Linked DNA regions of Aliidongia dinghuensis. The protein of the gene in region 1 interacts with the protein of each later gene in a pairwise test. Links are inferred from orthologs where the notes say so. Each region holds a gene or a part of one and is shown in the gene's direction. Other genes may lie near its edges.

Region 1 (14,867 bases):
ACCTGTCGAACATCCACCGGCGGGAGGAATTCCGCCATCATTCCTACGTCTCGCGCGTCGCGCGCGGCGTCATCGTCGGCCTGGGCGGCCACGGCTACGAGCTGGCGCTCGACGCGATGGCCCGCCTGCTTGCCACCGAATCCTGACTTTTTCGGAACATCATGACCAAACCCAACGATTTCACCGTCGATGAAGAGCGCGTGCGCAAGCTCGCCACCCTGCTCGACGAGGCCAAGCTCACCGAGATCGAATATGCCTGGGGCGAGCACCGCATCCGCGTGACGCGCAGCCCGGCGCCGATCGCGAGCTATGCCGCCCCGATCGCGGCACCGGCCGCGGCCGCCCAGCCGCTCCCGGCCGAAGCCCACGCGGCGACGCACCCGGACGCGGAATTCGCCAACCACCCGGGCGCCGTCAAGTCGCCGATGGTCGGCACCGCCTATCTCTCGCCCCAGCCGGGCGCCCCGCCGTTCGTGCGCGTCGGCGACACGGTCTCCGCCGGCCAGCCGCTCTTGATCATCGAGGCCATGAAGGTGATGAACCAGATCCGCGCGCCCAAGGCCGGCAAGGTCGGCCGCCTGCTGGTCACTGACGGCAACCCGGTCGAATTCGGCCAGGTCGTCCTGGTCCTGGAATAGGCGTCGCCCTCCCATGATCGAAAAGGTGCTGATCGCCAATCGCGGGGAAATCGCGCTGCGTGTGCTGCGCGCGTGCCGCGAGATGGGGATCGCGACCGTCGCGGTCCATTCGACCGCCGACGCCCAGGCCATGCATGTCCGCCTGGCCGATGAGAGCGTCTGCATCGGCCCGCCGTCGGTGCGCGAGAGCTATCTCAACATCCCGGCGATCCTGACCGCGGCCTCGATCACCGGTGCCGACGCAATCCACCCAGGCCTGGGGTTCCTCAGCGAGAACGCGGATTTCGCGTCGATGGTCGAGGAGCATGGGTTAACCTTCATCGGCCCGACGCCCGAGCACATTCGCATGATGGGCGACAAGGTGATCGCCAAGCGCGCGGCCGAGGAACTGGGCATTCCGACCGTGCCGGGCTCCGACGGCGCCATCGGCGACATCGACGCGGCGGTCGCGCGCGCCGAAGAGATCGGCTACCCGGTGCTGGTCAAGGCATCGGGCGGCGGCGGCGGCCGCGGCATGAAGGTGGCGCGCGATTCGGCGGAGCTGCGCCAGCAGATCCCGCTCGCCCGGGCCGAGGCCAAGGCGTTCTTCGGCAACGACGAGGTCTATTTCGAGAAATACCTGAACGCGCCGCGCCATATCGAGGTCCAGGTGCTTGGCGACGGCCACGGCAACGCGATCCATCTGGGCGAGCGCGACTGCTCGCTGCAGCGCTCGCACCAGAAGATCCTGGAGGAGGCGCCCTCGCCGATCCTCAAGCCCGAGGCGCGCAAGCACATCGGCGACATCGCGATCAGGGCGATGCAGACCCTGAAGTACCGCGGCGCCGGCACGCTCGAGTTCCTCTACCAGGACGGCCAGTTCGCCTTCATCGAGATGAACACGCGCATCCAGGTCGAGCATCCGGTGTCGGAGCTGATCAGCGGCATCGACCTGGTGCAGGAGCAGATCCGCATCGCCGCCGGCGGCATGCTCGACATCGACCAGGCCCAGGTCGAGCTCACCGGCCACGCGATCGAATGCCGGATCAACGCCGAGAACCCGCTGACCTTCATGCCGTCGCCCGGCAAGGTCACGGCCTATCACGCGCCGGGCGGCTACGGCGTGCGTGTCGATTCGCACCTCTACCAGGGCTATACGGTGCCGAGCCACTACGACAGCCTGGTCGCCAAGCTGATCGTCCATGGCCGCGACCGCGACGAATGCGTCCGCCGCCTGCGCCGCGCGCTGCAGGAATATGTCATCGCCGGCATCGAGACGAACATCCCGCTGCACCTGCGCCTCTTGGACGAGCCGGACTTCATCACCGGCAATTACGACATCCACTGGCTCGAACGCTTCATGCAGCGGGGGGTATAAAGACCCTCACCCTCCCGCTGCCGCGGGTCCCTCCCTCTTCCGCTTGCGGGAGAGGGTTGGGGTGAGGGTGCGTCAACCGCTCGAGGCCTAGGGAAAGGAGATCGGCCAGCCCATGAAGCTCACCCCCGATCTCCTGCTCCGCGCCTATGCCGCCGGTATTTTCCCGATGGCGGAATCGGCCGACGATCCGGAGATCTTTTGGGTCGATCCGGAGGAGCGCGGCATCCTGCCGCTCGACGGCTGCCATGTGCCGCACAAGCTCCGGCGCACGGTGCGCCACGGCCCGTTCGAGGTGCGCTGCGACACGGCGTTCGAGGCGGTCGTGCGCGGCTGTGCCGAGCCGACGCCCGGCCGGCCGGACACCTGGATCAACGAGGAGATCCTGCAGCTCTATGTGGCGCTCCATCGGCGTGGCCGGGCCCATTCGGTCGAGGCCTGGATCGACGGCGAACTCGTCGGCGGCCTCTATGGTGTGGCGCTGGGCGGTGCCTTCTTCGGCGAAAGCATGTTCAACCGCCGGACGGACGCGAGCAAGGTCGCCCTCGTCCACCTGGTCGCCCGCCTGATCGAGGGCGGCTTCGGCCTGCTCGACACGCAATTCACGACGCCGCACCTGGAACGGTTCGGCGTGATCGAAATCCCGCGGACGGAATATCAGCGACGGCTGGCCTGGGCACTCGGCCTCCGCGCGCAGTTTCAGCCGGGCTTGTCCTGCGACGACCCGGTCGCGTTCGTCTTGCAGTCGAGCACCCACACGTCATAGACCGGGTCCTCGAGGCTGTTCAGCGCCGGCGACGAGGCGAACATCCAACCGCTGAACAGGTGCTTCGGCGCCGTCTTGTCCTGCAGCACCTCGTCGATGTCGAGATAGGCGGCACTCTCCGGCTCCTCCTCCGGCGGCCGCTTGCGGCAGTCGCGCACCGTGATCCTGAGCGTGCCGAAACTCACCGGCTGGCCGACCGGCGCCTCGAACTTGGTGACGCGCGCCGTGGTCTTGTCGAGCCCCTGCAGCACCGCGACGGTACCCGTGTCCGCAGCGACCGTATCCGCAGCAACGGCCCGGCCGCTGAGCCCGTGACCGGCAAGCGCCGCAAGCGCCAGGGCAGCAAACGCCCGAGCAGCAAGCACAGGGCGGCGCATCTCAATGCTTCGCATAGGGATTCTCGAGTCCCGCCATGAGATCGGCCAGCACGCGACGCACCTGCGCCTCGTCGCAGCCCATCAGGATGGCGTCCTCCAGCGCGTCCTGCGCCATCTGCTTGAGCTCGACCAGGTTCTCGGTCAGCACCTTGAGCTTCTCCACGCACGAGACGGGCTCGCCGGTCGGGGTCAGCCAGCGGATGGCGGCAGGATCGGTCATCTCAACACCTCGCAGGCTCCAGCGGCAGACGCCCCATTAGGTCGACCGGGTCACTTGGGCGGGGTCTGGCCGCCGTCGACCTTCGGGCCCAGATCGGACGGCGATGCGCTCTGGGACGCACCGTCGGCCGGCTTGTTGCCGCTGGTCATGCTGAACACGGCCTGGCCGAACAGCGACATGAGGTTCGGTGCCGACTGGGTGTTGTAGAGCTCGCCGCCGGCGGCGAGCTGCTTGTCGCTGGCGCCTGGAACCAGCGACATGTACTGGTCGCCCAATAGGCCGTTCTGGGTGATGGTCGCGATCGTGTCGGTCGGCAGCTTGATCGAATTGTCGATCGTGAGCTTGACCACGGCCTGGAAGGTCTTGGGATCGAGGCTGGTGCCGACGATCGAGCCGACCTTGATGCCGCTGATCCGCACGTCCGCCCCTTCGCGCACGCCGTCGATATGGTCGAACTTGGCGGTCACCGGATAGCCTGCGACCGAACGGATTTCCGCGGAGTGGTATGCGAAGACCAGGAAGATGACGGCGACGACGATGACGACCGCGCCCAGTACCGTCTCGAGAAGATTCCGATTCATGCGTCCAGCCGCCTCGTAATGATCGTGCTCAGTTGGGCGTCCAGGCTTCGTAATCGCCGGTCGCCCGGGCGCGGTGGCCGCCCCGCACGACGGAGCCCGGCGGATGGTAGGCAAGCGTCGTGCCGGTCAGGTTCGGCAGATGCTCCTTCTGCCACGGGCGCTTCTCGAGATCGGCCGGCGGCCGCTCGTCGGTCGTGTGATGCAGCCAGCCGTGCCATTCCGGCGGCACCTTGGAGGCCTCGACGATGCCGTGGTAGACGACCCAGCGCCGCTCACGGCTCTCCATGCCGCCGCCCTTCACGATCTTCCGGCCGCCCTTCTCGCGGTAGTACTTGTTGCCGGCCGCATCCGTGCCGACCTGCTCGCCGCGCAGCCAGGTGAAGAGCAAAGTTCCCAGAGTCGTCATGCCGTCACACTCGATCGAAAGCGTCGGGATGTCCGAGGACCGGACACCGAAGGAGATAGTGGCCCCGATGCCGTTGCACCAGGGCCCCCGGCCAGGTCCCGGGAAAGCCGGCGGAATATGGCATTAGCAATCGTGCGCTGTCGAGGGTGCGTCGCCACATGGCGGCTTTACAAAGCCAGCGGGACAAGGCAGTGGGGCCAGCGACCGACAAGACGCCCGAAGGCCACCTGAAAAAGGGCCCCGCGGATCCGGGGCCCAGGGGTCGCCATATCGATCTGGCAGGGATCACACCAGCGTCGAGGCGATCTTGTCGGCATCCGCCTCGCTGAAGACCTTGATCGTCTGCGTCCGGACGTTGCCCTTGGTCCCGAGCGACAGCACGAACGCCGCCATCGCCTCGTCGCTCGCGGCCTCGCACTGGATGATGAGGTCGTAGGCGCCGAGCGCCATGAAGCCGGCCTTGATCTCGACGCCGAGCGTCCTCGCCAAGTCCCGCGCAGCAGCCCGGCGGCGCGAGATGTCCTTGATGGTCCGGATGCCCTGGTCGGTGAAGTTGCCCAGCAGGAAGTACGCGGACATGACAGCCCTCCCCTCGTGAGAACCCATGGGCTCGCTCGGGCCCATGGGGGGAAGGATTATGCCACTCGTAGCCGCAAGCCGGCCCGATTTCGTCCGCTTACGTGGCCGGTCTCGATCGCTTGCACGCCGAGCTGGGCCGTGAACTCGGCCAAAAGGAAGAGGAAGCGCAGCGCGTCCGCGAGAACATGCGGCTCGTGGAATCGGTCATTAAGCTCGTGGAGCCGGATTACGACACCCGCCAGGTCGTCTACCTGCGTCGACATAAGCCCAACATGGTCGTGAAGAAGCGCGCACACCTATCACGGCACGCGCTTGATGTCCTACGCCGGGCATCGCGTCCGCTCATGGTGGCGGAGATCACCGACATAGTGGCCGAGGAACGTGGCCTAATCGACCTCAGCGTCGAAGATCGCGACCGCATCCGGAACTCGGTCTATTGCTGGCTCCGGGACAACGACGGGAAGCTTGTTACCAAACATGGTCGGTATCCGTCTCGATGGGAGTTGGCCGTCATCCCTAGACTGCACGCCGTGGTTGCGGCATGCTGCCGGTACCATGCAGCTAGAAACCGAGAAGTACCTTCTTTCCGCAGTCTTTATGCTAGCGCTCGTCTTAGTAGCGACTTTCGGCGCCTATTCGGGGATGCCCCGAACTGTTGTTTGCACGGATGGCCCCCAAGCTAAGCAGCAACAGAAAGGGTCCAATAACGCAGAAGAAAAGTCCGAGCCGGTGCTGCCAGCGAGGACTGCTGCATCTAGTGCCGAAGCAGGTCAGAAATCCTCCAGCGCCGAACAAAGTAAAGATCGAAACGCCATTGACGTTTTTTTGGCGTGGATCCTCGACGCCAAGTCGACCGATGTCGCCATTATGATTTTTACCGGAATTCTTGCCTGGAGAACCCACGGCCTGTTCGTTGAAACGGGTGCGCTCCGTGCTGCCGCCACTGAGCAATCCAGACTCCTCACGAGAAGCATCGATGAGACTGCCAAGACAGCCGATGCGGCTCTGGAAGCCAATATACTGGCGCGAGATATTTTTTCGGCCGAAAACCGGCCTTGGATCTCTATTGAACTGACACCCGCTGACGACTTCCGCGTTGATGCTAATGGCGCCCTTATTGCCAGCGTTAATTTGATTTTCAAGAATCACGGAAAAACGCCGGCAACAGGAATTTTCTTTAAAATGAAAATCATCAACGATGAAATTGGATTGATTGACAAAACGCACAACGAGATGGTTAACGACCTTAGTAAATATACCGGAAGAAATAATAATGGATTCTCTATATTTCCAGGCGGCATTTTAGAGGAATATAGGGAATTTGTATTTTTCCGCAGTGGTGCGAAGCCTAGCGGTAACTTGGATTGGGATGAGTATATAAAGGCGCACCTCGTCGGATGTATTGATTACGCCTTCCCATTTGGAGGGCAAGGGCGGACGAAATTCTGTTTTTCTCTCGCGAAAAAACTCAAAGCGATATGAAAATCGACGGTGTTGGTTGGGCAATCAAAAGGACCGACGGAATAATTCCGAAGAAAGACGTCATCTTGACAGCCAAGACTGGCGGGAACAGCGCCGAATAGGGCTGCGAGAACGACGAGGAAGGCCGCACTCATCGATCAGCCCCGCGCCATGGGACGGAAAGCTGACCCAGGCATTTCGCCTTGGTGAGTTTGCTGCCTAATGCCGACAAACATCGAGGAATTCGCGGAATACTACACACAACAATTTAAAGCCGCCGGCATTAAAAACTTTAAATTCATCATAACAAAAACAAAATAGGAGGGACTTGCCGTGAGTGAGATGGAAAGAATTCTAAGAGCAAAAATAGAGAAAAACAGAGTGATACCGGGAACTGTAGACGTAAAAGGCATAGAATATGTTTACTTTTCGGACAACGGAAAAGGAAGCTTCAGAAAACAATTCCTTACGCTTGGGCAAAACATGAGCCGCCCCGTTCAAGAACACGGTGGAATCATATCGCAAGCCTGCCGAATCACCATACCAGATGGAACCTTGTTCCACGGCCTCTCGTATAGAGGCGACATGGAAGACTGGCGCCTGCAAATGAGAGAAAGCACAGAAGCCCTGGGCCTCCTGCTCGCCCGGATAGAGGGCGACCGGCTTGTTATTTCTGATGGCCGCTCCGTGCCGCTGGCTGAATGTAAAGTGGATTTCGGCTAGGAAAAGCCTCTTTCGCCAAGCAGGAGACAATCCTTAGGAGCGTCTACTGCAACAATCCGCCTCACATCAGCCCCAGCGACCTCAGCTCCTTGCGCATGCTTTCCGGCATCTCGTCGGTCTCGTCCTTGTGCTTCGGATCGCGGTCGAGGGGTGCCTCCTCGGCCGTGAGGTAGCGCCAGCCCTGCATCGGGCGCGACGGCTTGTGGATGGTCTTGACCAGCTCCCGGTCGAGATGGATCGCGCAGAAGCGACCGCCCTCGCCGTCGGTCACCGCTTCGAGCGCCGTGATGCGCTGGCGCACGCGGACCTGGCCCTTGATGATCCAGTACAAGGACCCGCCGGCCAGGATCTCCTCCGCCCGCTTCGGGAAATTGCGCGTGCGGTGGATGAGCTGCTCGCCGCGCAACAGCCGGTTCGCCTGCCATTCGGCCAGGTCCTCGATCGAATCGCAGCCGACGCACATCTTGATGAGGTGAAGCGCCATGGGGTCAGGCGGCCTCGCGCTTCGCCAGCACCTGCGCCACCTTGGAGGCGGGCGCCTTGCCGATCGCGGCCGTGATCAAGCGGCCGGCGGCGGCGAGCTTCAGGAGATCGACACCGGTCGCAATGCCCATGCCGTCCAGCATATAGACGACATCCTCGGTCGCGACATTGCCGGTCGCCCCCTTGGCATAGGGGCAGCCACCGAGGCCCGCAACCGCACTGTCGACCACCGCCACGCCCAGTTCCAGGCAGGCGAGGATATTGGCGAGCGCCTGGCCCCAGGTGTCGTGGAAATGCACCGCGAGCCGCTCGATCGGCACGACGGCCGCGACCGCCTCGAGCATCGCCCGGGCCTTCAAGGGCGTGCCGACGCCGATCGTGTCGCCGAGCGAGATCTCGTAGCAGCCCATGTCGAAGAGCGCCTTCGATACGCGGGCGACCGCGGCCGGCGCCACATCGCCCTCGTAGGGGCAGCCAAGCACGCAGGAAACGTAACCGCGCACGCGGAGGCCGTCGGCGAGTGCGGCATCCACCACCGGCTTGAAGCGTTCCAGACTCTCTGCGATCGAGCAGTTGATGTTCTTCTGGCTGAAGCTCTCGGACGCGGCACCGAACACGGCGATCTCGTCGACCTTGGCCGCGCGGGCGGCCTCCAGCCCTTTGAGGTTCGGCACCAGCACCGGATAGGCGACGCCGGGCCAGCGCTTAACCGCCGCCAGCACCTCCGCCGTGTCGGCCATCTGCGGCACCCATTTCGGCGAGACGAAGCTGCCGGATTCGACGGTCTTCAAGCCCGCGTCGGCCAAGGCCTCGATGAGCGCCACCTTGGTGGCAAGCGGGACGACGGTCGCTTCGTTCTGCAGCCCATCGCGCGGGCCGACCTCGACGATGCGGACGGATGTGGGCAGCGCCATCTCGAATCGTCCTCTGTCAGGCTGACTTCTGCTGGACCAGGCCCAGTTCCTTCATCACCTGCTCGCGCATGACGAATTTCTGGATCTTGCCGGTCACGGTCATGGGGAATTCCTCGACGAAATAGACATAGCGTGGGATCTTGTAATGCGCGATCTGGCCCTGGCAGAAGGCTTTGACACCCTCCGCGTCCAGGCTCTCGCCCGCGCGCAACTTGATCCAGACGCAGAGCTCCTCGCCGAACCTGTCGTCGGGCACGCCGAACACTTGGGCGGCCTCGATCTTGGGATGGCGGAACAGGAACTCCTCGATCTCGCGAGGATATATGTTCTCGCCGCCGCGAATGACCAGATCCTTGATACGGCCGACGATGTTGCAATAGCCCTCGTCGTCGATGACGCCGAGGTCGCCGGTGTGCATCCAGCCGGCCGCGTCGATCGCCTCGGCCGTGCGCGCGGGGTCGTTCCAATAGCCGCGCATCACCGAATAGCCGCGGGTCAGGATCTCGCCCGATTGCCCGCGCGGCACGACCCGGCCCTCGCCGTCGACGATCTTGACCTCGAGATGCGGATGGATGCGGCCGACCGTCGAGACCCGGCGCTCGATCGGGTCGTCGATGGCGCTCTGGAAGCTCACCGGGCTGGTCTCGGTCATGCCATAGGCGATGGTGACCTCGCGGAGATGCATCTGGTCCATCACCCGGCGCATCACCTCGATCGGACAGGGTGAGCCGGCCATGATGCCGGCGCGCAGGCTCGAAAGGTCGAACTTGGCGAAGTCGGGATGCTGCATCTCGGCGATGAACATGGTCGGCACACCATGGACGAGCGTGCAGCGCTCGGCCTGGATCGCGTCCAGCACGGCCAAGGGATCGAAGCCCTCGCCCGGGAACACCATGGCGGCGCCATGGGTCATCGAGGACAGCACCGACATGACCATGCCGAAGCAATGGTAGAGCGGCACCGGGATGCAGAGCCGGTCGCCCTCGCGGAGCCCCATCGCCTCGGCCACGAAGAAGCCGTTGTTGAGGATGTTGTGGTGGGTCAGCGTCGCGCCCTTGGGCAGGCCGGTGGTACCGCTGGTGAACTGGATATTGACCGGATCGTCGAACTGCAGCCGATCGGCGAGTTCGTCGAGCCGGGCCCGTTCGGCCGGGCCGCCCAGGGCCGCGACCGTGGCGAATTTCAGCATGCCCGGCTGCTCGGCCGGGTCGAGGTGGATGACCGCGCGCAGGTCCGGCAGGCTCTTCGCCTGGAGCTCGTTGGGTTTGGCCGTCGCCAGTTCCGGTGCCAGATCGCGCAGCATGGCGAGATAGTCGCTGCTCTTGAACCGGCTCGCCGTCACCAGCGCCTTGCAGCCAGAGAGCGTCAGCGCATGCTCGAGCTCGGCCAGGCGATAGGCCGGGTTGATGGTGACCAGGATCAGTCCGGCCTTGGCACTCGCGAACTGCAGCTGGACCCATTCGGCATTGTTGGGCGACCAGATGCCGATGCGGTCGCCGGGTTCAAGCCCGAGGGTCAGCAGGCCGGCCGCGAGGGCGTCCACTCGCTCGGCGAGTTCGCGATAGGTCCAGCGCACGCCCTGGTGCCGCACGATCAGGCCGTCAAGCGCACCCCAGCGCGCGACGGCCCGGTCGAAATGCCGGCCGATCGTCTCCCCGATGAGCGGAACCGTGCTCGTCCCGCTGACGTAGCTCGCCTGCTGCATGAAGGCCTCCCTGCTTTGATTTTTAGACCGTCGTCCCCGCGCAGGCGGGGACCCAGGGCAAGCGACAGGTCGCACGGCAACCCTGGATTCCCACCTTCGCGGGAACGACGGAATTTGGTGTCTTACACTTCCGCGAACGCGATCAGCTCGGCGCCGTCCTCGACCAGGTCGCCGACGGCGTAGCGCACGCGGCCGATCGTGCCGTCCATCGGCGCCGTGATCGTGTGCTCCATCTTCATGGCCTCGACCACGAGCAGCGGCGTGCCGCGCTTCACCGCCTCGCCGGCCGCGACCAGCACCTGGGTGATCTTGCCTGGCATCGGCGCCGTCAGCCGACCGACGCCCGCCGCCTCGCTGCGCGCCGGGCGGAGCGGGTCGATCGCAGTCAAGCGATGGGCAGCACCCGCCAGCATGACCGTGAATTCGTCGCCGACACGCACGACCGGCACGCGCTGCTTGACGCCGTCGAGCCGGAGCACCAGCGCGCCGTCCGCGTCCTCGCTGCCGGCGACCTCGGCCGAGCCGCCCGGCAGATCGAGCCCGAAACCGTCGCGCCGGGGATGAGCGCGCACGGCAACCGGCGTCTCGCCATCCATCAGGATCATGTCCTGGTAGCCGTCACCGTTCATGCGCCAGGCATGGGCCAGGTTCCAGGGCGAGTGCGGGTCGGCCGAGAGTGCCGCCGCTTCCGTCACCGCGCGCTGCCGGTCGATCAGCAGGCGGAGGGCCGCCGCCGCCAACGCCAGGCGCGGCGCCGGGCCGGCGGCCGGGAACAGGTCCTGGCCGTGCCGGCCGATGAAGCCGGTGTCGAGCTCGGCGGCACGGAACGCCGGATGGTCGGCGAGGGTCTTCAGGAAGCCCAAGTTGGTCGTGACGCCGACCACCTCGTACTCGGCCAGCGCCTCGGACAGGCGCTGCGCCGCCGATGCGCGGTCGCGGTCCCAGACGATGAGCTTCGCGATCATCGGGTCGTAGTGGATCGAGATCGTGTCGCCGGCGCGCACGCCGGTGTCGACGCGCACATGCGGCCCCTCGGCCGGCGGCTTCAGATGGGCGAGCATGCCGATCGACGGCAGGAAGTCACGGCTCGGATCCTCGGCATAGACGCGCACCTCGATCGCATGGCCGTTGATCGCGAGTTCATCCTGCTTGAGCGGCAGCGGCTCGCCGGCGGCAACGCACAGCTGCCACTCGACCAGGTCCTGGCCGGTAATCGCCTCCGTCACCGGATGCTCGACCTGCAGGCGCGTGTTCATTTCCATGAAATAGAACGCGTCGCCCTCGGCGATGAACTCGACCGTGCCGGCGCCGACATAGCCGATGGCGCGCGCCGCGGCGCAGGCCGCCTCGCCCATGCTGCGGCGGCGTTCCGGGTCCATGCCGGGCGCCGGCGCTTCTTCCACCACCTTCTGGTGCCGGCGCTGGATCGAGCAGTCGCGCTCGAACAGCGAGACCGTGTTGCCCTGCGTGTCGGCGAATACCTGGATCTCGATATGGCGCGGCCGGCCGAGATACTTCTCGATCAGCACCTGGTCGTCGCCGAACGAGGCCGCGGCCTCGCGCTTGGCGGACGCGATCGCCGCTTCGAGATCTTCCGGCTTCTCGACCACGCGCATGCCCTTGCCGCCGCCGCCGGCCGACGCCTTGATCAGCACCGGATAGCCGATGCGCGCGGCTTCGGACGTCAAGAGCTTCAGATCCTGGTCGGCGCCGTGATAACCCGGCACCAGCGGCACGCCGGACTTCTCCATGAGCGCCTTCGCCGCCGACTTCGAGCCCATGGCGCGGATCGCGTCCGGCGGCGGGCCGATGAAGGTGATGCCGGCCTTGGCACAGGCTTCGGCGAAGCCGGCGTTTTCGCTCAAGAACCCATAACCTGGATGGATCGCCTGGGCGCCGGACCGCTTCGCGGCTTCCAGGATCTTCTCGACCACCAGATAGGATTCGCGCGCCGGCGCGGGGCCGATCGGATAGGCCTCGTCGGCGAGCGCCACGTGGCGGGCGTTCACATCGGCGTCGGAATAGACCGCGACCGTGCGGATGCCGAGCCGCTTCGCCGTCTTGATGACCCGGCAGGCGATCTCGCCGCGGTTGGCGATCAGGATCTTCGAGAACATCGGGTCTACTCCGAGCGCCGCCAGGCGGGATCGCGTTTGGCAAGGAAGGCGCCGACGCCTTCCCGCCCCTCGTCGGACGCTCGCCGGAGTGCGATGCGCCGGCCGGTCTCGGCAATGACCTCGCCGGTCAGCGGCCGGTCGACCGTGAACACGAGGTCCTTGGCATCGGCCTGGGCGCCGGGCGCGCCCAGGAAGATCGCGGCCAGGACCTTGTCACGCGCCGCCTCGAGCTCGTGCAGCGGCACGACTTCGTGCACGAGGCCGATGCGGCGCGCTTCCTCGGCCGAGATCACCTCGGCCGTCTGGAAATAGCGCCGGGCCTGGCGCTGGCCGATCGCGGCCACAACATAGGGGCTGATCGCCGCCGGCAACAGGCCGAGCTTGACCTCGGACAGGCAGAAGCTCGCCCGGTCGGCCGCGATCGCGATGTCGCAGCAGGCAACCAGGCCCACGCCGCCGCCATAGGCCGCCCCATTGATGAGCCCGATCACGGGCTTCGGCAGCCGGTCGAGCACTTGCATGAGCCGGGCGAGCCCGGCGGCGTCGGCCAGGTTCTCCTCATAGGAATATCCCGCCATGCGCTTCATCCAGCCGAGATCGGCGCCGGCCGAGAAGCTCTTGCCGGCACCGGTCAGCACCAGCGCACGGACGGTCGGGTTGGCGCCGTAGGTCTCGAGCACGCTCGTCAGATGGGCAATCAGCGCGTCGTCGAACGCGTTGTGCAGCTCGGGCCGGTTCAAGGTCACGGTCGCGACGCCGCGCGCGTCGAGGGTGTGGTTGAGGGCTTCGCTCATGATCATCACATCCGGAACAGGCCGAAGCGGGTCGGTTCGATCGGCGCGTTGAACGAGGCGGAAAGCCCCAGGCCCAGCACCAGCCGCGTGTCCGCCGGGTCGATGACGCCGTCGTCCCAGAGCCTGGCGCTCGCGTAATAGGGATGGCCCTGCGTCTCGTACTGGGCGCGGATCGGCGTCTTGAACGCCTCTTCCTCGTCCAAGGGCCACCTACCGCCCTTGGCCTCGATGCCGTCGCGCCGAACCTGCGCCAGGACCGAGGCCGCCTGCTCGCCGCCCATGACGCTGATGCGCGCGTTGGGCCACATCCAGAGGAAGCGCGGGCCATAGGCCCGGCCGCACATGCCGTAATTGCCGGCACCGAAGCTGCCGCCGACGATGACAGTGAACTTGGGCACATTCGCCGTCGCCACAGCGGTCACCATCTTGGCGCCGTCCTTGGCGATGCCGCCGGCCTCGTATTTGCGGCCGACCATGAAGCCGGTGATGTTCTGCAGGAACACGAGCGGAATGCCGCGCTGGGCGCAGAGCTCGATGAAATGGGCGCCCTTCTGCGCGCTTTCGGAGAACAGGATGCCGTTGTTGGCGACGATGCCGACCGGGTAGCCCCAGATGCGGGCGAAGCCGGTGACGAGCGTCGGCCCGTAGAGCTGCTTGAATTCGTCGAACTCGCTGCCGTCGACGATGCGCGCGATGATCTCGCGCACGTCATAGGGCTTGCGCGCATCGGCCGGCACGACGCCGTAGATCTCCTCGGCCGCATAGCGCGGCTCGACCGGCTCGCTGAGGTCGACACCCGGCCGCTTCACCCGGTTCAAGTTGCCGACGATGCGACGCGCCAGGCCCAGCGCATGGGAGTCGTTGTCGGCCATATGGTCGGTGACGCCGGAGATCCGGCTATGCACCTCGGCGCCGCCCAGGTCCTCGGCCGAGACGACCTCGCCGGTCGCGGCCTTCACGAGCGGCGGGCCGGCCAGGAAGATCGTGCCCTGGTTCCGGACGATGATTGATTCGTCGGACATGGCCGGCACATAGGCGCCGCCCGCGGTGCACGAGCCCATGACGACGGCAATCTGCGGGATGCCGGCCGCCGACATCTGCGCCTGATTGTAGAAGATCCGGCCGAAATGATCGCGGTCGGGGAACACCTCGTCCTGGTTCGGCAGGTTGGCGCCGCCCGAGTCGACCAGATAGATGCACGGCAGATGATTCTCGCGCGCGATGTCCTGGGCGCGGAGATGCTTCTTCACCGTCATCGGGAAGTAGGTGCCGCCCTTGACCGTCGCGTCATTGGCGACGATGACGCATTCCCGGCCCGAGACGCGGCCGATACCGGTGATGATCCCGGCCGACGGGATGTCGCCGCCGTACATGTCGTAGGCCGCGAGCTGCGAGAATTCGAGGAACGGCGAGCCCGGGTCGATCAGTGCCCGGATGCGGTCGCGCGGCAGGAGCTTGCCGCGCGCCAGATGCTTCGCGCGCGCGCCCTCGCCGCCGCCCAAGCGGATCGCGTCGACCTTGTCGCGCAGGTCCAGAACGAGCGCGCGCATCGCCGCCTCGTTGGCGCGGAACCCGTCGGAGCGGACGTCCAAGGCGCTGGAGAGATGCATCGTGAGGTTTCCCGATTGTGTAGCGCGGCATCTGGCACCCTCACCCCAACCCTCTCCCGCTTGCGGGAGGGAGGGACCCGCGACAGCGGGAGGGTGAGGGTCTGTGATGCGACGGATGTTACGCCGTTTCCTTGAACAG
Region 2 (14,938 bases), on another replicon or contig:
CCTTCAGCATCTCCGGATACTTGTCGTGCAGGATCTGCGTCGCGTCGCCGCCGTCGTCCAGCACCATGTTCGGCGTCCAGCCGTCGGGGCCGCGCAGCGTCTGCTCGATGCACCACCAGAATTCCTCTTCCGTCTCGCCCTTCCAGGCGAACACCGGGATGCCGGCGGCGGCGATGGCGGCCGCGGCCTGATCCTGGGTCGAGAAGATGTTGCAGGATGACCAGCGCACGGTGGCGCCAAGCTCTACCAGCGTCTCGATCAGCACCGCCGTCTGGATCGTCATGTGCAGGCAGCCGACGATGCGGGCCCCTTTGAGCGGCTTCGTCGCGCCAAATTCACGGCGCAGCGCCATCAGGCCCGGCATTTCCGTCTCGGCGATCGCGATTTCCTTGCGGCCCCAGCCCGCCAGATTGATGTCCGCGACCTTGTAGTCGGTGAACGTTGCCATGCCTGTCTCCAAATCCTCAAGAAAATGGCCGATCCGGCCAGCGGCCGGATCACGAGCGGGCTATAGCAGCAGCGGTGGCGCTGCGGCAAGGCCCGGAGGACTAACGCCGCTCTCGGCAGAAGCGCACCGGCTTGCACGCATGGCCGGCCGTCGATATGGTCGCGCGCCTTTCGAGGCGATGGGGCGGTCCCGATCCGAGGCTCGTCCGGCCGCCCCCGTGAATGCAGAGCGAGACAAGAGGACACGACGACCATGGTCGATTTCGACGAGGCGCAGACGAACGGCTCTCAGAAGGCGCGGCCGGCCGACGTCGGCGGCATCGCCGGCGAGCAGCTCCGCACGATCATCGAGCGCATCGAGCGGCTGGAGGAAGAGAAGAAGGCCCTGGCCGAGGACATCAAGGACGTGTTCGCCGAGGCCAAGGGCAACGGCTTCGATATCAAGATCATCCGCAAGATCATCTCGATTCGGAAGCGCGACCGCGCCGAGCTCGACGAGGAAGAGACCATGCTCGAGGTCTATATGCGCGCGCTCGGCATGCTGCCGAACCTCGACGAAGAGTAAGCGCGGCGCGGAGTAAGCGGCGGGCTCAGCGCCACAAGAGCGGGGCGAGCGGCACCACGAGGGCGGTCAGGAGGCCGTTGAGCGCGATGCCGAGAGCGGCGAAGGCGGCACCCAGCCCGTCTTCGGCCGCGACCTGGGCCGCGGCGACGCCACTGCCGGCGACGCCCGCCGCAAGCCCGTGGGCCCGCCAGTCGTCGATCTTGAGCCAGCTGAGCAGGCGCCGCCCGACAATCGCGGCCACGATGCCGCCGACGATGGCGAGGGCGGCGGTGAGCCCCGGGATGCCGCCGATCTCCTCAGACACAGCCATGGCAATGGGCGTGGTGACGGCCTTGGGCGCCATGGAGAGCGCCACCGCTCGGCTGCCGCCCAGGAGCCAGACCAGGCCGATGCCGCCCGTGATCGACGTCGTCGAGCCGGCAAGGAGCGCCAGGCCCACACCGTGGAGGCTGCGGCGGACGTGGGGCAGGTTGCGGGCAAGCGGGATGGCGAGTGCGACCGTCGCCGGCCCCAGCAGGAAATGGATGAACCCGGCGCCCTGAAAGTAGGTGCCGTACGGGGTGCCGGTCGCGAGCACGAGGGCTGCGACCGCGGCGATGGCGAGCAGCACCGGATTTAGAAGCGGCGTGCCGCCGGCGCTGCGCTGCAGGGAACGGGCGCCGAGATAGGCGGCGAGCGTCACGGCGATCCAGAGCAGGGGCGTGGGCGCGAGCGGCGCCCAGAGTGCCAGAACGATCCGGCTCATGATCTTGCCTCTTGCCGGCCGTGGCGGGCGGGTGTCGCGCAGGGCTGCGCCGAGCGGCGGCCGAGACGATGCATGGCGATGCCGGTGACGCCGAGGCTGAGCACCGTCGAGCCCAAGAGGCCGCCCAGGATCGGCAGCCATTCCGTCCGGAGCAGGCCCGCCGAGGTGATGACCCCGACGCCCGCTGGCACGAACAGCAGGCCCATATGCTCGAGCAGGACGCCCGCGGTCCGGTCGAGCGCCGAGGATGCTTCGGCCTCGGCCCTTCCGTCACCGCGCAGCGCGAGGCCGACGGCGAGCAGGATCATGCCGACGACCGGGCCTGGGATCGGCAGATGCAGGGCATCGCGCAGGAGTTCACCCAGAAATTGGCAGCCGAGTAGGGTGAAGAGGGCGCCGATCACGGCCGGCCCCCGTGCGATACGTTTCGCATGACCATCGATCTTCTCCTCGTGACGGATGCCGTGCCCGAAGAATGGCGCCCGTCCGCGGGTGCCGAAACGTCTCTCCCGTCGAATCTTTCTTGCAGAAAAGGGATGAATGGCGACGCTGTGGCGCGGGATTGCCGCCAATTTTTGCGCGCAAGGGGAGGGCGATGGACTATCTGGCCGCCATGCGGGCCTTCGTCCGCGCTGTCGATCTCGGCAGCTTCTCAAAAGCTGCAGCCGAAGCGGATCTCAAGGTCTCGACCGTCTCGCGCTACGTAAGCGCGCTCGAGGCGGATCTGGGGGCTGCGCTGCTCAACCGCTCGACCCGGCGGCTGCACCTGACGGAGGCCGGCACGGCGTTCCACGAGCGGGCGACCGCAATCCTGGCCGAGGTCGCGGAGGCGCGGGAGGCGACGCGATCGCTCAATGCCCGGCCGCAGGGCCTGCTGCGGATCAATATCCCGGGTGCCTTTGGCCGCCGGCATGTCGTGCCGCATCTTAAGGACTTCCGGTCGCTGCATCCGCTGATCCGCCTCGACGTGACGCTGACGGACGCGACGGTGAACCTGATCGAGAGCGGAGCGGACGTGGCCGTGCGCATCGGCGCGCTCGCCGATTCGACGCTGGTCGCCCGGCGCTTGGCGCCGCAGCGCCGCCTGCTGGTCGGCGCCCCCGGTTATCTGCGGCGGCATGGTGCGCCGGAAGCGCCGGGCGATCTCGCTCGGCACGACTGCTTGGCCTTTGCCTTGCTGCCGGGCGGTGCGTGGTATTGTCGCCCCGTTGGGGAGCCGGAGGCGGACGCCGCGGAGATCCGGATCGAGGGCAGCTTCCGCGCCAACGATTCCGAGACGCTGCTGCAGGCCGTGCGGGACAATCTGGGGTTGGCGCTGCTGCCGACATGGCTCGTTGCCGACGACCTGCGCGCCGGCCGGCTCGTGCCGCTGCTGACCGGATGGGCCTGGATGATCGCGCCGGGGCCTGAGCGCGCCGTCTGGGGCGTCTATCCGCCGAAGCGCATCGTTTCGCCCAAGGTCCGCGCGTTTCTCGACTTCATGGCGGCGCGCATCGGTCAGCCGCCCTATTGGGACTGCGACTTGCCGATCGGCTGATGCACGGTTGCGCCCGGCAAAAATTAGGTTGCGATATGTTACACTAGAAACTGTATATGGGTTGCGCCGTTTCGGTTGCGATCATGCTGCGTTATGGGCTAGATCTCTGAACGGCGTGATTTCAAAGGTGCTTGCCGCCGGTATCGTCGGCAGTTACTTTCACGATTACGAAAGATGTCCTGGCGACCCGAACAAGCGGGCGTCCAGCACACGGGAGACAGGGGGCTTAAAGGGAGCGGGCGGAACGGCCTGCCGGGCGTTTCCGGCGGCGTGTTTCTGCTCATCCTGGCGGCCTGAACTTGGCGCGTACGGGGGATGATGGAATATTTTCTCCAGCAACTGATCAATGGGCTGACGCTGGGCGCCGTCTACGGCCTCATCGCGATCGGCTACACCATGGTCTACGGCATCATCGGCATGATCAATTTCGCCCACGGCGAAATCTTCATGATCGGTTCCTTCATCTCGCTGATCAGCTTCCTGATCTTGAGTTCGGTCGGGGCCAGTTCGGCGGTCGTGGCGATCCTGATCGTCCTTGTGGTGACAATGATCTTCACGTCCATGTTCGGCTGGTCGGTCGAGCGCGTCGCCTATAGGCCATTGCGCGAGAGCTTCAAGCTGGCGCCGCTCATCTCGGCCATCGGCATGTCGATCTTCCTGCAGAGCTTCATCCAGGTGTTCCAGGGTGCCAGACCCAAGCCGCTGCAGCCGATCCTGCGCGGCGGCATTCAGCTCCTGGAGGGCCACGGCTTCACCGTCCAGATCAGCTACCTGCAGATCCTCATCATCGTGCTCACCGTGGCGCTCATGATCGGCTTCACCGGCGTCATCCAGCGCACCTCGCTCGGCCGCAGCCAGCGGGCATGCGAGCAGGACCGCACGATGGCGGCCCTCCTTGGCGTCAATGTCGACCGGACGATCTCGCTGACCTTCGTCATGGGCGCAGGATTGGCCGCTGTCGCCGGCCTGATGTTCACGCTCTACTACGGCGTCATCGACTTCTTCATCGGCTTCCTCGCCGGCGTGAAGGCGTTCACCGCCGCCGTGCTGGGCGGCATCGGCTCGCTGCCGGGCGCCATGCTTGGCGGCGTGCTGATCGGGCTCATCGAGGCCTTCTGGTCCGCCTATTTCTCCATCGCCTACAAGGATGTCGCCGTCTTCATGGTGCTGGTTCTGGTGTTGATCTTCCGTCCGACCGGTCTGCTCGGTCGGCCTGAGGTGGAGAAGGTCTGATGGCCGCCGTCAATGCTGCGGCCGGAAGCCGCAACGGGTTCTTGGGTGCCGTGCAGAACGCGCTCCTGACCGCCGTCGTCGCGCTCGTGCTGACCGTTCCGACCATCGGGCTCAAGACCGACGAGTCCGGCGGCACGCTCATCATCACCCGGCATTTCGATACGGTCGCCTGGATCGTTGCAGTCGTGTTCCTGGGCCGCCTCGCCATGAACCTCTTCATGGCGCGCCGCGCGGTGATCCCGAGCGAGCAGAAGAAGTCGGGCCCGAGCGCCATGGACCGGCTGGCCGCGTCCGTCGCCCAGAACCAGGCGAAGATCGGCGCCGTCGGCTTTCTCGTCGCCGTGGTGCTGCCGTTCTTCACCTCGAACTACCTGATCGACTTCGGCACCAACGTGCTGATCTACGTCATGCTCGGTTGGGGACTGAACATCGTGGTCGGCCTCGCCGGCCTGCTCGACCTGGGCTATGTCGCGTTCTACGCGGTCGGCGCCTATACGGTGGCGCTGCTCGCCACCAACTTCGGGTTCGGCTTCTGGATCTGCCTGCCGCTCGCGGGGCTGTTCGCCGCGTGCTTCGGCGTGGCGCTGGGCTTTCCGGTCCTGCGGCTGCGCGGCGACTATCTCGCGATCGTGACGCTCGGCTTCGGCGAGATCATCCGCTTGATCCTGCTCAATTGGCAGGACGTGACCGGCGGCCCGAACGGCATCGGCGGCATCCCGCGGCCGACGCTGTTCGGCCTGCCCTTCGTGCCGCGCTCGGCGAGCGGTCCCACCTTCTCGGAATTCTTCGGGCTCGAATTCTCGCCGACCCAGCGCTTCATCTTCCTCTACTTCCTGATCCTGCTGCTGGCGCTCGTGACCAATTTCTTCACGGTCCGCATGCGCAAGCTGCCGGTCGGCCGCGCCTGGGAGGCGCTGCGCGAGGACGAGATCGCGTGCCGGGCGATCGGCATCAACGCGACCAACATCAAGCTGTCGGCCTTCGCGTTCGGCGCCATGTTCGCAGGCTTCGCCGGCTCGTTCTTCGCGACGCGCCTGGGCTTCATCAGCCCCGAGAGCTTTACCTTCACCGAATCGGCGACGATCCTCGCCATCGTGGTGCTGGGCGGCATGGGCAGCCAGCTGGGTGTCGTGCTGGCGGCGATCGTGCTCGTGTCGCTGAACGAGGCTGGCCGCTGGTTCTCGTTCTTGGGCGATGTCGCACTCTACCGGCCGCTGATCTATGGCGGTGCGATGGTGCTGATCATGCTGGTGCGTCCGCGTGGGCTGCTCGCCCACCGCCAGCCGTCGATCCTGCTGCACGGCTCCGGCGGGCCGCGCGCGAGCCTCGTGCCCAACGATGCCCAAGCTGCCTCGACGGGAGAGCTGCCATGAGCCAGCTCGACAATTACGCGCCGCCGGGCAAGGCCCCGCTCTTGACGGTCGAGCATCTGACCATGCGCTTCGGCGGCCTGGTCGCGATCAACGACCTGTCGTTCGCCGCCTACGAGCGCGACATCACGGCGCTCATCGGCCCGAACGGCGCCGGCAAGACCACGGTGTTCAACTGCCTGACCGGCTTCTACAAGCCGACGGTCGGCCGCATCACCATGAAGGGCGCTGGCCAGGACTATCTGCTGGAGCAGATGGAAGGCTTCCGCATCACCCGGATCGCGGGCGTGGCGCGCACGTTCCAGAACATCCGCCTGTTCTCGGGCATGACGCTGCTCGAGAACCTGATCGTGGCCCAGCATAACGAGCTGATGGACGCGTCGCTGTTCTCGATCGCCGGCCTCCTGGGCCTGCCGCGCTACCGCAACGCTGAGAAGGCAGCGATCGAGCTCGCCAAGTTCTGGCTGAACCGGATCGGGCTCTACGAGCGCGCCGACCAGCCGGCGTCGAGCCTGCCCTATGGCGCGCAGCGCCGGCTGGAGATCGCCCGCGCCATGTGCACGAAGCCGCGCCTCCTGTGCCTCGACGAGCCGGCGGCCGGCCTCAATCCCAGGGAATCGGCCGAGCTCAACGCGCTGCTCCTGTCGGTGCGCAACGACGAGGGCATCGGCGTGCTGCTGATCGAGCACGATATGAGTGTGGTCATGAAGATCTCCGATCATATCGTCGTGCTGGACTACGGCCGGAAGATCTCGGACGGCACGCCCGAAGCCGTACGGAACGACGAGAACGTCATCAAGGCCTACCTCGGTGAAGTGGAGGAGGAAGAGCTGCCGCCCGAAGTCGCCTCGGATGTGGGGATGCAGTCATGACCCGCATGCTCGACATCTCCGGTGTCCATACCTATTACGGCCGCATCCAGGCGCTCAAAGGGGTGGATCTCACGGTCGAGAAGGGCGAGATCGTCACTCTGATCGGCGCCAACGGCGCCGGCAAGTCGACCCTGCTCATGACCATCTGCGGCCGGCCGCGGGCGAGCGCCGGCAAGATCGTCTATGACGGCGAGGACATCACCCACAAGCCGACCTACGAGATCGTGCGCCATGGCATCGCCCAGTCGCCCGAAGGCCGCCGCATCTTCTCGCGCATGACCGTGCTCGAGAACCTGCAGATGGGGGCCACGACCGGCGATCCGGCCAATTTCGACGGCGACCTCGAGCGCGTCTTCACCCTGTTCCCGCGCCTGAAGCAGCGCCAGACCCAGCGGTCCGGCACCATGTCGGGCGGCGAGCAGCAGATGTTGGCGATCGGCCGCGCGCTCATGAGCCGGCCCCGGCTCCTGCTGCTCGACGAGCCGTCGCTGGGCCTGGCACCGCTCGTCGTGAAGCAGATCTTCGAGGTCATCAAGGAGATCAACGAGCAACAAGGTGTGACAGTGTTCTTGGTCGAGCAGAACGCTTATCATGCGCTGAAGCTCGCCCACCGCGGCTACGTCATGAAGACGGGTGAGATCACGATGAGAGGCAGCGGCAGAGAGCTGCTCGCGAACAAGGAAGTTCGCGCCGCCTATCTCGAAGGAGGGCACTGATGTCCGGCCTCGATTCGGCCATGGCCGTCATCGGCACCAGCCTGTGGGTCTTTATTTGCGCCACCGTCATCCTGTTCGGCTGGGCCGCCTTCATGACGGGTCAGGCGTTGGCGCAGACCTGGCGGCCGATGTGGCATCTCGGACCCTACATGCTGCTCTTGGCGGCGGGCTGCCGGTTCCTCGACTTCGCGCTGTTCGGCGGTACGCTCTTGTCGCTGCCGGGCTATGTGGTGACCGTCATCATCCTGCTGATCTTCACCATCATGGCTTATCGGGCGACCCAGGCCCGCAAGATGGTGAACCAATACCCGTGGCTCTATGAACGGGCCGGGCCCTTCGCCTGGCGCGACCGGCAGGGCTGACGGGAGACTTGCGTACGGAGGGTTGAACTTGCTTTGATGCGGTTCAAGTCCTCCGCGCATGTGCGTGGCCCCGCGCGGACGACGGGGAAAAGTCTGCGCGGGTAATTAGGGGGCCTCGCCACCGGCGGCAACGACAACCCGATGGGGCGGGTCAAATCTTCTGACAGGGAGTTCTTTGAGATGACGAAGGGGCTAACCTTTTTGACGGCGGTCAGCGCTCTGGCGCTTACGGCCGGCGTTGCCAAGGCTGACATCCAGATCGCGACCGTGGGCCCGATCACCGGTTCGAACGCGGCCTTCGGCGAGCAGCTGAAGAAGGGCGCCGAACAGGCGGTCGCCGATATTAATGCCAAGGGCGGCGTGCTCGGCCAGAAGCTGGTGCTGACCGTGGGCGACGATGCCTGCGACCCGAAGCAGGCGGTCGCCGTCGCCAACCAGCTGGCGTCGAAGGGCGTGATCTTCGTGGCCGGCCATTTCTGCTCGGGCTCGTCGATCCCGGCCTCGGCCGTCTACAACGAAGCCGGCATCCTGCAGATCACCCCGGCCTCGACCAACCCGGCGCTGACCGAGGATGCGGCCAAGAAGAAGTGGGACAACGTCTATCGCACCTGCGGCCGCGACGACCAGCAGGGCCAGGTTGCAGGCAAGTATCTGCTTGACCACTACAAGGGCAAGCCGATCGCGATCCTCGACGACAAGTCGGCCTACGGCAAAGGCCTCGCCGACGAGACGACCAAGACCGCCAATGCCGGCGGCCTGAAGGAAGTGGTCCACGAGTCGATCACGGCCGGCGACAAGGACTTCACGGCCCTCATCTCCAAGATGAAGGCGGCGAACGTCTCGGCGGTCTATTTCGGCGGCTACCAGACCGAAGCGGGCCTGATGGTTCGTCAGGCGCACGAGCAGGGCCTGACCGCCCAGTTCATCTCGGGCGACGCGCTGCCGACGACCGAGTTCTGGGGCATCACCGGCCCGTCGGGCGAGGGCACGCTCTTCACCTTCGCGCCGGATCCGCAGAAGAAGCCGACCGCCAAGGCGATCGTCGAGGAGTTCAAGAAGACGGGCTATGAGCCGGAAGGCTACACGCTCTACACCTATGCCGCGATCCAGGTGTTCGCCCAGGCGGCGGAGAAGGCCAAGTCGACCAAGCTGCCGGACCTGGTGAAGGCGCTGCACGGCAATTCGTTCGACACGGTGATCGGCCCGATCAAGTACGACTCGAAGGGCGACATCACCGAGGGCGGCTTCGTCGTCTGGAAGTGGCACGACGGCAAGTATGCCGAGCTGAACGGCTAAGCGATCGCGACGGCTTCCCGGCACAGCCGTGCCGGGAAGCTGGTTGCAGGAACCACAAACGAAACGGCCCGGCGGGGTGCTCCGCCGGGCCGATTTGTTTTCGCTATCGCTCCGCTATTTCTTCGAGGGGCGACGGCCCGAGGTCCTCCCGGCGCCGCGACCGAGCCCGATCTCCTTGGCGAAGGCCGAGCGCTGCGCAGCATAGTTCGGCGCCACCATCGGATAGTCCGGCGGCAGGCCCCATTTCGCGCGATATTCGTCCGGAGTCATATTGTAGGTTGAACGAAGATGCCGCTTCAGCATCTTCAATTTCTTCCCGTCCTCGAGGCAGACGAGATATTCCGGGGTTATCGACTTCTTGACCGGGACGGCTGGTTTGGCCGGCTCCGCCTTTAACTCGGGGGGCGTGCTGTCCAGCCCGCGGAGCGAGTTGTAAACGGCATTGATCACTTCGGGTAGCTGAATCGTCGGCAAACTATTGTTGCTGACGTAGGCTGCAACCACGTCGGCGGTCATCCGCATTAGCCCATCTTCCGTGGCCTTTTCCATCGGCTTCTCCATGTGACATGTGCGTCCCGTAAAATTTTCTTATATTTAAGCATAGTTGCAGAGTGATTTCTTGCTGTCAACGGAAGCCTTGAGTGAATTTCAAGGTATATTGATTTGACGTTGCAATCGAGTGAACCAACTAAGCGTGGAGATTGACGGAAAGGGCAAATGCCGCCGCCCACTTTAGATGGTTCCCCAAGAGACGAAATGTTCTTTTTGAACGAAACATGAGGCGCCGGGCTGGCGCGGCGGCGGCATCCGGCACGCCTGAGGGCAACATGTCGGGTAGTATGCTGTGTGGCATGTGCTGAGAGCGCATCCCCGCTTCTTGGGGCGCACTACCGTCCTTCTTCAACATGTGGTATCCAACCGTTCTGCCGGTCGAGGGACCCGGGCAGTGGCCCGACCGGCCTGGAACCGCCCTGCAACGCCGCGACTCCGGCCAGATCCGGACTCGGGCTCGATCCCATGCGAAGGCTCGATACATGACTCCCAGCAAGCTCGCCGCCGGTGGCCACCCGGAAGGTTTCTTCACTACTGGCCTCGCCGACTCCGACCCTGAACTTCATGGCAGCATCGTCGAGGAACTGGGGCGTCAGCGGCATGAGATCGAGCTGATCGCGTCGGAGAACATCGTCTCCCGCGCCGTGCTGGAGGCGCAGGGCTCAGTGCTCACCAACAAATATGCCGAGGGCTATCCGGGCAAGCGCTACTACGGCGGTTGCGAGTTCGTCGACGTCGCGGAGGCGCTTGCGATCGATCGCGCGAAGCGGCTATTCGACTGCAAGTTCGCGAACGTGCAGCCCCATTCGGGCGCGCAGGCGAACCAGGCGGTGTTCATGGCGCTGCTGCAGCCGGGCGATACGATCCTCGGCATGTCGCTTGCTGCCGGCGGGCATCTGACCCACGGCGCGCCGGTCAACCAGTCGGGCAAATGGTTCAAGGCCGTGCCCTATGGTGTCACGGCCGACACCCATCTCATCGACTATGACGAGTTGCGGCGCCTGGCGCTCGAGCACAAGCCGCGCCTCATCATCGCCGGCGGCTCGGCCTATCCGCGCGTGATCGACTTCGCCCGCTTCCGGGCGATTGCCGACGAGGTCGGCGCCTATCTGATGGTCGACATGGCGCATTTCGCCGGCCTCGTCGCCGGCGGCGCCCACCCGAGCCCGCTGCCGCACGCCCATGTCGTAACCACGACGACGCACAAGACGCTCCGCGGCCCGCGCGGCGGCATGGTGCTGTCGAACGACGAAGAGCTCGGCAAGAAGATCAATTCTGCCGTGTTCCCCGGGCTGCAGGGCGGCCCGCTCATGCATGTGATCGCCGCCAAGGCGGTGGCGTTCGGCGAGGCGCTCAGGCCGGACTTCCAGGCCTACGCGCGGTCGGTCGTGGCAAATGCCCAGATCCTGGCCGAGACGCTGGTCGGCCGCGGGCTTGCCATCGTCTCGGGCGGCACGGACACGCACCTGATGCTGGTCGATCTCCGCCCGAAGCGGCTGACCGGCCGCGATGCGGAGAAGAGCCTCGGCCGCGCGCGCATCACCTGCAACAAGAACGGCATCCCGTTCGACCCGGAAAAGCCGATGGTGACTTCGGGCGTCCGGCTCGGCACGCCGGCCGGCACGACGCGCGGCTTCGGGCCGGCCGAGTGGCAGCAGATCGGCAACCTGATCGGCGACGTGCTCGACGGCCTGGCCGCCAGCAACAGCACCGACAATGACGCGGCGGAGGCGCGGGCCCGCGAAGAGGTGGATGCGCTGTGCCGGCGCTTCCCGCTCTATCCGACGTTCGGCTGACACAAGACGGGCCGTCCATCCTGATGGACGGCCTTTTTTGCATCGAGGCCCGCCCGCGGGGCGGGCATCAAGAGGTGAGACCCGGATGCGCTGTCCATTCTGCGGCTTCGACGATACCCAGGTTAAGGATTCGCGGCCAACCGACGATCGCTCGGCGATCCGTCGCCGACGGTTCTGCCCCAACTGCGCGGCACGCTTCACCACGTTCGAACGGGTGCAGCTGCGCGAGCTGACCGTCGTCAAGAAGACCGGCCAGCGCGAGCCGTTCGATCGCGACAAGCTCGCCCGCTCGATCTACATCTCGCTGCGCAAGCGCCCGGTCGAGGGCGAGCGGGTCGAGCGTGTCATCAACTCGATCGTTCGCCAGCTCGAAAGCTCGGGCGAGTCCGACGTGCCGACCGAACATATCGGCGAGCTCATCATGGAGGCGCTCGCCAATCTCGACCAGGTCGCCTACATCCGCTTCGCCAGCGTCTACCGCGACTTCCGTGAGGCGAAGGATTTCGGCGAGTTCGTCGGGCGCTTCTCGCCGGAAGACCACGAGTAGCGGCAAGGATGGACGACGTCGGCCATATGCGGGCCGCACTGGCTCTGGCCCGCCGCGGGCTGGGCCGTGTGGCACCCAACCCGGCGGTCGGCTGCGTCCTCTTGCGCGATGGCGTCGTCGTCGGGCGCGGCTGGACCCAGCCGGGCGGGCGGCCTCATGCCGAGACCGAGGCGCTGAAGCGCGCCGGTGCCGCCGCCGCGGGGGCGACCGCCTATGTGACGCTCGAGCCTTGCGCGCACCATGGCTCGACGCCGCCCTGCGCCGACGCGCTGATTGCCGCGGGAGTGAGCCGCGTCGTGGCCGCGATCGAGGACCCGGATCCGCGCGTCGCCGGCCGTGGCCTCGACCGGCTGCGTGCGGCGGGCATCTCCGTCGATCTCGGCATCTGCGCCGAGGAGGCGCGCCAGCTCAACGCCGGGTTCCTGAAGCGGGTCGAGGCCGGCCTGCCGCTGGTCACGCTCAAGCTCGCGACCTCGCTCGACGGCAAGATCGCGACCCACACCGGCGAGAGCCGCTGGATCACGGGCGCGCCGGCCCGGGCGCTCGGCCATATGCTGCGCCGGCAGCACGACGCGGTCATGGTCGGCAGCGGCACCGTACTGGCGGACGATCCCGAGCTGACCGTGCGCCTGCCCGGCCTCGGCGACCCGCCGCCGCGCCGCATCGTGGTCGACGGGCGGCTGCGCACGCCCTTGACCGCGAAGCTGGTCGCGACCGCGCAGCAGGTGCCGACGACGATCGTGACGCTCGCCGGCGTCGATGCGCTGCGGGCCGGCGCCTTCCGCGACTGCGGCGTCACCGTGATCGAGATCCATCGGGATGGGGACGGCAATGTGGATCTTGAGGCGGCGCTGCGGGCGCTCGCCAAGCAAGGCCTGACGCGCATCCTGGTCGAGGGCGGGGCGACACTCGCGGCCTCGCTCCTGCGCGGCCGGCTCGTCGACCGCGTCGCCTGGTTCCGCTCGGCCGGGCTCATCGGCGGCGACGGGCTCGAGGCGGTGAAGCCGTTCGGTGTCGACCGGCTTGCCGATCAGGCATTGGGCACCCGCTTGTCCGTCATGCGACTGGGCCAAGATCTGCTGGAAACCTTCGCGCTCAGCGCCTAGGTTTTGCCCCACCATGTTCACAGGCATCATCACCGACGTCGGCCGTGTGCTCGCGATCGAGCCGGACGGCGACCCGCGCTACCGGATCGGAACCCGCTACGACACGGGCGGCATCGCGTTGGGCGCGTCGATCGCGCATTCCGGCGTCTGCCTGACGGTGATCGCGACCGGGCCCGGCTGGTTCGACGTGCAAGTGTCGGCCGAGACACTGGGCCTCACCACGGTCAGGCACTGGCAGGTCGGCACCCGGATCAATCTCGAGCGCGCGCTCAAGGTCGGCGACGAGCTGGGCGGCCATATCGTCTCGGGCCATGTCGACGGCATCGGCCGCATCGTCGAGCGCCGGCCGGAGCAGGATTCCGTGCGCTTCGTGATCGAGGTCCCGCCGGCGCTGGAACGGCTCGTCGCCCGCAAGGGCTCGATCGCGATCGACGGCGTGTCGCTCACCGTGAACGAGGTTGAAGGGCGGCGCTTCGGGATCAACATCATCCCGCACACCCAGCAGGAGACCACCTTCGGCACGGCCGAGATCGGGCAGGAGGTCAACCTCGAGGTCGACATGCTGGCGCGCTACGTCGCCCGCCTGTTGGGCAAGGACCTGCCATGAGCTTTTCCGAGATCGTCTCGCCGATCGCCGACATCATCGAGGATGCGCGCAATGGCCGGATGTTCATCCTGGTCGACGATGAGGACCGCGAGAACGAGGGCGATCTCGTCATCCCGGCCCAGATGGCGACGCCCGATGTCATCAACTTCATGGCCAAGTACGGCCGGGGCTTGATCTGCCTGGCCCTGCCGCGCCAGCGGGTCGAGGATCTAAGGCTGCCGCTCATGCCGCAGCACAATGCCTCGCGCCTGCAGACCGCGTTCACCGTCTCGATCGAGGCCAAGGATGGCGTCACGACCGGCATCTCCGCCTCCGACCGGGCGCGCACGATCGCGGTCGCCATCGACCCGACCAAGGGCCCGTCCGACCTGGTGACGCCGGGCCATATCTTCCCGCTGATGGCGCGCGACGGCGGCGTGCTGGTGCGCACCGGCCATACCGAGGCCGCGGTCGACATCTCGCGGCTTGCCGGCCTCAACCCGTCGGGCGTGATCTGCGAGATCATGAACGACGACGGCACCATGGCGCGCCGGGCCGATCTCATCGCCTTCGCCCAGCACCACGGGCTCAAGATCGGCACGATCGCAGATCTCATCGCCTATCGCCGGCGCCACGAGCGCACGATCGAGCGCTCGCTCGAGAGCGTCATCGACAGCAAGTTCGGCGGCCAGTTCAGGGCGCTCGTCTATCTGAACCGGCTGAACTATTCCGAGCATCTGGCGCTGGTGATGGGCGACGTCGCCTCGGGTGAGCCGGTCATGGTGCGCATGCATGCGCTCAATCTGCTCGACGATGTCTTGGGCTGCGGGCTCTCCGGCCGCGGCGGCGAGCTGCAGCAATCGATGCGCATGATCGCCGAGGCCGGCCGCGGCGTGGTCGTGCTGATCCGGGAACCCAGCCCGACCGCACTCTCCGACCAGGTGAAGGCGCGGCTCGGCCAGGGCGAGCCCACGTCGGAGCTGCGCGACTACGGCATCGGCGCCCAGATCCTGCTCGATCTCGGCGTGACGCAGATGGTGCTGCTGACCAACACCAAGAAGACCGTCGTCGGCCTGGAGGGCTACGGCCTGACCATCACCGACCAGAAATCCATTCCGCTACCGCCCATTCCGCTCCCGAAAGTGACTCCATGAGCAAGCCCCATATCCTGATCGTTGAGGCGCCCTATTACACTGAGCTCGCCGCCG

What was found.
Region 2: the proteins of accC (region 1) and ribD interact in binary tests that used the Escherichia coli proteins (3 or more experiments, as listed by UniProt). The link is inferred for Aliidongia dinghuensis from one-to-one orthologs.

Annotation. Positions count from the first base shown.
Region 1 is NZ_BMJQ01000011.1:171,885-186,751, reverse strand. What follows is about bases 1-2,823. They hold accC (acetyl-CoA carboxylase biotin carboxylase subunit), read left to right. Parts: upstream 1-651; coding sequence 652-1,995; downstream 1,996-2,823. Other genes in these bases: IEY58_RS21115 (DUF2155 domain-containing protein), read right to left, coding at 2,692-2,823; aat (leucyl/phenylalanyl-tRNA--protein transferase), read left to right, coding at 2,108-2,758; accB (acetyl-CoA carboxylase biotin carboxyl carrier protein), read left to right, coding at 162-638; aroQ (type II 3-dehydroquinate dehydratase), read left to right, coding at 1-146. Also shown: more of IEY58_RS21115, read right to left, coding at 2,824-3,135; IEY58_RS21110 (hypothetical protein), read right to left, coding at 3,137-3,355; outer membrane lipid asymmetry maintenance protein MlaD, read right to left, coding at 3,406-3,936; IEY58_RS21100 (NADH:ubiquinone oxidoreductase subunit NDUFA12), read right to left, coding at 3,965-4,342; IEY58_RS21095 (GYD domain-containing protein), read right to left, coding at 4,628-4,921; IEY58_RS21090 (hypothetical protein), read left to right, coding at 5,399-6,403; IEY58_RS21085 (hypothetical protein), read left to right, coding at 6,716-7,105; IEY58_RS21080 (DUF1489 family protein), read right to left, coding at 7,167-7,589; IEY58_RS21075 (hydroxymethylglutaryl-CoA lyase), read right to left, coding at 7,594-8,502; IEY58_RS21070 (AMP-binding protein), read right to left, coding at 8,519-10,207; IEY58_RS21065 (acetyl-CoA carboxylase biotin carboxylase subunit), read right to left, coding at 10,330-12,324; IEY58_RS21060 (enoyl-CoA hydratase/isomerase family protein), read right to left, coding at 12,330-13,118; IEY58_RS21055 (carboxyl transferase domain-containing protein), read right to left, coding at 13,124-14,728; IEY58_RS21050 (isovaleryl-CoA dehydrogenase), read right to left, coding at 14,847-14,867. UniProt on the Escherichia coli protein: This protein is a component of the acetyl coenzyme A carboxylase complex; first, biotin carboxylase catalyzes the carboxylation of the carrier protein and then the transcarboxylase transfers the carboxyl group to form malonyl-CoA.
Region 2 is NZ_BMJQ01000010.1:88,441-103,378, reverse strand. Bases 11,202-14,095 are described here. They hold ribD (bifunctional diaminohydroxyphosphoribosylaminopyrimidine deaminase/5-amino-6-(5-phosphoribosylamino)uracil reductase RibD), read left to right. Parts: upstream 11,202-12,046; coding sequence 12,047-13,144; downstream 13,145-14,095. Other genes in these bases: ribB (3,4-dihydroxy-2-butanone-4-phosphate synthase), read left to right, coding at 13,748-14,095; IEY58_RS19140 (riboflavin synthase), read left to right, coding at 13,158-13,751; nrdR (transcriptional regulator NrdR), read left to right, coding at 11,577-12,038; glyA (serine hydroxymethyltransferase), read left to right, coding at 11,202-11,491. Also shown: ahcY (adenosylhomocysteinase), read right to left, coding at 1-448; IEY58_RS19210 (DUF2312 domain-containing protein), read left to right, coding at 701-1,012; IEY58_RS19205 (LrgB family protein), read right to left, coding at 1,038-1,757; IEY58_RS19200 (CidA/LrgA family protein), read right to left, coding at 1,754-2,161; IEY58_RS19195 (LysR family transcriptional regulator), read left to right, coding at 2,353-3,294; IEY58_RS19190 (ABC transporter permease subunit), read left to right, coding at 3,613-4,527; high-affinity branched-chain amino acid ABC transporter permease LivM, read left to right, coding at 4,527-5,900; IEY58_RS19180 (ABC transporter ATP-binding protein), read left to right, coding at 5,897-6,769; IEY58_RS19175 (ABC transporter ATP-binding protein), read left to right, coding at 6,775-7,485; IEY58_RS19170 (DUF6867 family protein), read left to right, coding at 7,485-7,847; IEY58_RS19165 (branched-chain amino acid ABC transporter substrate-binding protein), read left to right, coding at 8,028-9,143; IEY58_RS19160 (MucR family transcriptional regulator), read right to left, coding at 9,258-9,692; more of glyA, read left to right, coding at 10,178-11,201; more of ribB, read left to right, coding at 14,096-14,884; ribH (6,7-dimethyl-8-ribityllumazine synthase), read left to right, coding at 14,881-14,938. UniProt on the Escherichia coli protein: Converts 2,5-diamino-6-(ribosylamino)-4(3h)-pyrimidinone 5'-phosphate into 5-amino-6-(ribosylamino)-2,4(1h,3h)-pyrimidinedione 5'-phosphate.